2 regions of the Pelotomaculum sp. FP genome follow, and region 1 is predicted to be linked to the other one. Evidence: riboswitches for the same ligand, from Rfam matches in the RefSeq annotation. Region 1 holds a riboswitch; the other holds the start of a gene.

Region 1 (3,208 bases):
AGTCCCGCTTCCTTGGGTTCAAGCCCGGTAAACAACGGGGCAAAAGGAGGCTGCATCATTACCCGTCCGAAATAGAACAGACATCCTACGACTCCTGCGACAATTAAAACTGAGATAACTTTTTGGGTTTGGTTAAAAGCCTGCCATTTCTCCCTTAACCTGACGATAAGGTCACCCGGACTCAACTAAACCACCTCAACTGTCAAAGGACATATTAAACCTGCATGCGGGAAACTTCCTGGTAAGCCTCAATAATCTTATTCCTCACTTCGACTGCAAGCTGCATGGCCAACTTGGCTTCTGTCATAGCTATTGTCACCTGGTGAATGTCTTGAATTTCGCCGGTAAGCAACTCACTCGTCAGCTGATCGGCCTTGATCTGGGTATCATTCAGTTTTTTCAGGGCGTTGTCCAAAACACCAGCGAAAGAAGCGCCCCCGGCCTCCTGGTTAGCCCCGGTTCCCGCCGGCTGCGGCGGTAAGAATGGTTGTCCGACAGGCAATACCTGCATTCTCATGGCCCCCCTTTAACCGCGCCCTATCTCCAGGGCTTTCAAGGCTATATCCTTGGCGGCATTTAAAGCTGTCACGTTTGCTTCATAAGACCTGGCGGCGGAAATCATATTAACCATTTCGTTGACGATATTAATATTCGGGTAGGCTACATAACCAAGCGCATCGGCCATGGGATCGGCCGGTTCATACGCCAGCCTGGGCGGCCGGGCGTCTTCCAGAACCTGGACTACCCGTACCCCCGTGCCTCTAACACTTGACAGCGATGAACCGCTGGCAGAAACCTGCTCCAGTATTTGCGCAAAGACAGGAATTCTACGGCGGTAGGGAGGATTGGCCGGGTCGTCGGGCCGGCCCTTGGTGTTCATATTGGCGATATTATTGGCAATCAGGTCCAACCGCAGACTTTCCGCCGTAAGCCCTGATGCGCTGACGGCCAGAGAGTTGAAAATACCCACTTGTCTACCCCTTTCCGCCGGTTATGACGTAACTTAAAATAGAAAAATGCTCGCTTAATTCTCTACCTACCGCCTGGCACTGGATCCAGTTGGCCGCCAGGTTGGTCATCTCCTCATTGATGTCGACATTGTTGCCATCGGTTCGCATGGAAGTTGTTTCATTCAGGTTCACTTCGGGCTGCAGTTCATCCAACAGCGCAGTTACACCAAAGTGTCTGGGATCGGTTTTGTTCAAGGCAATGGACCCGTGTCCCAATGCTTTCTTAAGCAAGCTCTCAAAGGCGACGGTAGATTTTTTGTAGTTGGGCGTATTCACGTTGGCAATATTATTGGCAATTACCCGCTGTCTCAAGGCGCCCGCATCCAGACCTTTTTGAAGTGATAGGAGTATAGGATTTGAAAACAACTCCAACGGCGTCACCCTTTCTGGTTAAATATTATAAAATTAGATCATTTTGAACAAAAAAAACCAAGCCAAAGTAAAGAGCTTGGATCAATCTTACCCTGGCAACCCAGCCGCCATGACAAATCATCCGGAGCTCGCAGGTATGGTAGTATATTACCCTACCAAAAATCCTGCGCCTTGTAGCCCGCGAAGTCTTAGTTTTAGGCCCGTTAGCTTTGCGTCCCTCCCTTTCAGGAGGTTTGCCTTTATCATGGAAAATATTATATTTTGACTAACTTTAACAATATTCTACAGCAAAGCACTTTCCCCTGCAAGGGCAAAATTATTATCCAAAAAAAAAAGGTAATTCAGTCTGATATTCCACACCCAATACCGGAAGCAGAGGGACGGTTCTTTTGCTTCCTTTCCTTGAAAAACTGTACAACTACCGTCCCCCTGTCACTCCCAAGGCGCATTATCAAACCGTTTTATATTGCGCCAGTAAATTCATGACCGTAAATGGGATTACATCCAGCGGCGCCAGGCATTCCGCCCCGCCGAGTTCATAAGCGACCTTCGGCATGCCGAATACCACAGATGTAGTTTCATCCTGCGCTATTGTCCTGGCCCCGGCCCGGCGCATAGCCACCATACCGTTGGCGCCGTCACTACCCATACCGGTAAGCATGATCCCGATGGCGTTAGCCCCCACAAATTCTGCAACCGACTGGAACAGCACCTCAACTGAAGGGCAATGCCCGCAAACCTTATCACCTGACCGGCAGTCAACCAGATAGGAACCGCCGGAACGGCGCACGGTCATGTGACGGTCACCCGGCGCAATCAGTACCCGCCCGGGCAATACTCTGTCCCCTGTTTTAGCTTCTTTCACTTCCATAGCGCATAGATCATTTAAGCTGTCAGCAAAATGTTTGGTAAATCCAACAGGCATGTGCTGTACCACCACCACGCCAGGTATTGCGGCGGTAAAACTTTGCAATATTTTGCGGATTGCTTCCGTCCCTCCGGTAGAAGCCCCGATGGCTATCACCTTATCTGTAGATTCGGCTAAAGCCTGGCTGTCCGCCCTAATTGTTTTGATAGATTCACGGTTGCCCTTCCAGGCGCTTACATTCGCTAAGGCCGCAATTTTCACCTTGTTACGCAATTCCCCCAACATAACATTCAAACCGCGGGCTATGTCAGTGCTCGGCTTGACAACCACATCAACAGCTCCGGCCTCAAGGGCGGCAAGAGTTATGGCGGCGCCTTTTCTGGTGAGGGCGCTAACCACAATTACCGGCAACGGGTACTGGGGCATCAAATGGCGCAAAAATTCCACTCCGTCCATCCTGGGCATTTCTACGTCAAGTGTAAGCACATCCGGTTTCAACCGGACTATCTTATCGCGGGCTATAAATGGGTCGGAGGCCACCCCGACCACCTCGATGTCCCGGTCCATGGCCAATCCCCGGGCCAGAATTTCCCTTACCAGGGCAGAATCATCGACAACAAGCACTTTAATCTTTTTCATTATGTTCACCTTTAAAAAGATCGACCTGTTTAAAATTTTGTTTGGATGAAAAGTTATATTCTTTTATATATCGAGGGCTTGATATATTTATATAAGCCGGCCTCCCGGTCTAGGGTCTCGGAATGACCGATTAACAAATACCCGCCCGTTTCAGTATACCGGTGTAACTTTTCGATGAGTTCCCGACGGGTGGCTTTGTCAAAGTAGATCATTACATTACGGCAAAAAATTACCTGAAAAAGTCCTTTGAACCGGAATTCGCGGCTCATCAGGTTTAAACGGCGGAAAAGAACCATATCCTTCAAACATTGCTTAACCG
Region 2 (3,208 bases), on a different contig from region 1:
AGATGTCTCCTCTAACGTGACCGTACTTTTTATTTATTTTTCCGAAGCCGTTGATATCGAAGAAGATAACCGTAAGCTCCTTCCCCTGGCTGAGAATATTTTCTGCCATATACCTTAAATATGGGGCTTTTTTAAGGCCAGTCAGCGTATCTTCATGCTTACCGGCCTCAGCCAGAAGACTTTTTTTAGTAACAATTCCTACTAGTTTACCGCTCTCAAATACAGGCAACCTTTCTACTTGTTTTTCTTCCATTAAATTAATTGCATCCCAAAGGGACGTATTTGTATAAACAAATACTGGATTTTTGGACATGGCGTCTGCAATAATACGGTTCATATGAGAACGCCGGGCATCCCTTGAAGTGATCATTCCACAGAGTTTACCGTCCTCTAAAACTGGAAGTCCACCGATACAGTTTTCTTCCATTAATGAGACGGCTTGTTCGACACTGTCGAGAATATCAACCGTAATGACAGGACTGCTCATATAATTAGAAATGGAAGCCATTAAAGTTCCACCTCTAGACTAATCGCAAGCACAATATCAACCTGTGCTTTTAATAATGTTGTTTCAGATGCAACCTTATCTGCTTCATTCAAAACAATTTCCAGTAATTTTTCATTACTAACCATTTTTGATAGTGACTTACGAATTACTACCGCTTCGAGAGGTCCTTCCTCAATTAAATGTATTTCGTACTGACCGGGACACATTAAATCTATCATTCTCTTTACGGCTTCCGGACCTATGGGAGCTCTTCTTCCAATCAATAACACATCCTGAATTGGCGGAATCTCAAACTCACTTAACTTCATCGAAAATAGCGCCTTTCTTCCAGGTTCAACCTTTTGAGCATGCAAATTAGAACACCACCATTTCATTTAGAAAATCAAATATGCTAATCGAATTATTCTTTCTGTCAAATAGGGATCAAACTGCATTCCAGAATTTTTTTCAATTTCACTTAAACTTTCATCCCATGCCTTTCCTTTTTTATAAGGCCTGGAGGTTCTCATTGCATCAAAAGCATCAGCAACGGCAATTATTCTAGCCCCTAAAGGTATATCGTTTGCTTCGACACCGAAATATCCTTTTCCATCCCATCGTTCATGATGGTACAAAATTAATACAAGGAGTTCTTTAGCCCAGGAATAAGGCTTCAGCATAACAACTCCAGATTCAGGATGTCTCTTAATAATACTCCATTCCCTGCCAGTTAATTGTTCTTTTTTAGATAATATACTTTTGTCAATCTTAACCTTGCCAATATCATGTAATAAAGCGGCATTAGTGATTATCGAAATATCTTTATCTTGTAATCCCAGATGATATGCAATACGACATGCAATGTAACTAACGCTAATAGAATGACGATAAATTTCAAAATCATAATTATTTAATGCAATCATTAATTTGTTAATCTCGTTAAGCAAAAGCTCATACCCCTTCCTAAACTGTTAAAGAAAAGGGCATAAAAAAAGAAATTACCAAGCCATTTCTCTTGTAGCCAGACAATCACACCAGTAAACATAACTGATAAGAGTCTTAGCTTTGCGTCCCACCCTTTCGGAATGGTTTGCCCTTAAACAACAGGTGGTATGCTTTTTAGAAAATATTCAATAAATTATACAACTATGAGTATACATTTATCAATAGTTTGAATTTATTTTTTTGGGAAGGGCAAAAATATATTAAAATTTAATTGTTCATTCAAGGGATAAATAAAAATGAGGTAAAATATGGTTGATATTTTGAAAACATGTGGATTGAATCTGAGGCATTATAGAAAGGCTAAAGGTTTAACTTTAAATCAATTATCTCAGGATATTGGCATAACTAGTTCATATCTTGGATATCTCGAGAGGGGACAAAGAAACCCTTCCCTGGCAACAATAGCCAAAATAGCAGAGGCTTTGGAGGTAGAGCCTTATCATCTCCTGGTAAATTTTGAGAATAATTTTGACCGGTCGTTACATAATTTGATTATTATGTTAATTACAAGAAAACGAATTGATGAAGTAATTTTTTTACAGGAAGTACTAACATCCTATTTAAAATCCATAAAGAATAATGACAGGCAATAGTTAAGCGGCGTAACTTTATAGTATAAATTATCAACCTGCGAAAAAGATTGATATGAGCTGAGTATTTCTTTGTAAGACACAAAAGCCCCGCTCCGGAGAGCGAGGCCTTTTGTATGTCTGCATATATAGTTTACCGAAATTGAAGTGGTATTATCCCCCGATGGAGGTTCGTTGATACGTATACCAAAGCTGGAGCTACTGCAACTTCTTCAGGTAGAGCCGTAGCCGGTACTTTTCCAAAACCCGACGGCTTCGTTTAGAGTTAGAAGATTCTTGTTTGCTATGGGCTTATGCCCTTGACGCAGAAGCCTTTATATGATAAATTATGTCGGTATTCTTATTGTTAGTATTCTAACTATCCAATAGGGGTGGTGCTGATGAATTTCCAGGAAGCTAAAGAATTGCACAATTTATTGTTTTCCTTTATAGGTATGTTTCATGAAAAGTTTCTATGCCGGTTCCGCCAGCATTATGACGGCAATCCCAGGCTTAAAAAAAACCAGGTCAAGATTATCAGTATTTTATACCAGCATGATCACCTGATCCCAACTGAAATCGGTAAAATGCTGGATATAGAAAAAGGTAGTCTGACTACCCTTATAGATCAATTGGAAGATATGGGCCTGATTATACGACGCGCTGATCCCTGCGACAGACGAAAGTTATTAATATCACTCAGTGCTGCCGGCAGAGATGAAATGAATAAAATTATGGATGATCACACCCGAAGCCTGAGTGTTTTTTTCCGAGGCGTAGATCCCGGAGAAATAAAACAATTTGTAGCCAGCTTGCAATATGCAGTAGACTTCATGAAAAAATTTTAAAAGGTGAATGTTGACAAAATGGAAAAAAGCTTAGAAATGCGCGATCGAAATATAGGCAGTCTGTTATGGAAGTTTTCCTTGCCCGCTATCGTGGCTATGCTCATTAACGCACTCTACAACATTGTCGACAGGATATTTGTAGGGCGTGGGATCGGATTTGTCGCCATCGCCGCAACAACTGTGGCTTTCCCCATTATGATTATTCTAATGGCTGTATCCATGTTGATCGGAATCGGCGCTACGGCATTGATTTCCATCCGTTTAGGACAGCAGAAAATGGAAGAAGCCGAAAAGGTAGC

Evidence for each region. Region 1 has a riboswitch for cyclic di-GMP ahead of flgB (flagellar basal body rod protein FlgB). Riboswitches for the same ligand answer to the same signal wherever they lie in the genome.
Region 2: linked by a shared signal. The riboswitch ahead of Psfp_RS12970 (HD domain-containing phosphohydrolase) and the one ahead of flgB (flagellar basal body rod protein FlgB) in region 1 are both predicted to bind cyclic di-GMP.

Annotation. Positions count from the first base shown of each region.
Region 1 covers NZ_QFGB01000016.1:1,417-4,624, reverse strand. The annotation lists gene fliF (flagellar basal-body MS-ring/collar protein FliF) at 1-185, opposite strand, end outside; gene fliE (flagellar hook-basal body complex protein FliE) at 215-511, opposite strand; gene flgC (flagellar basal body rod protein FlgC) at 527-970, opposite strand; gene flgB (flagellar basal body rod protein FlgB) at 975-1,382, opposite strand; cyclic di-GMP riboswitch class I at 1,474-1,630, opposite strand; gene Psfp_RS08375 (chemotaxis response regulator protein-glutamate methylesterase) at 1,834-2,889, opposite strand; gene Psfp_RS08370 (protein-glutamate O-methyltransferase) at 2,943-3,208, opposite strand, start outside.
Region 2 covers NZ_QFGB01000032.1:16,019-19,226, forward strand. The annotation lists gene Psfp_RS12960 (GGDEF domain-containing protein) at 1-508, opposite strand, end outside; gene Psfp_RS12965 (hypothetical protein) at 508-861, opposite strand; gene Psfp_RS12970 (HD domain-containing phosphohydrolase) at 883-1,434, opposite strand; cyclic di-GMP riboswitch class I at 1,501-1,592, opposite strand; gene Psfp_RS12975 (helix-turn-helix transcriptional regulator) at 1,741-2,085, shown strand; gene Psfp_RS12980 (MarR family transcriptional regulator) at 2,463-2,909, shown strand; gene Psfp_RS12985 (MATE family efflux transporter) at 2,928-3,208, shown strand, end outside.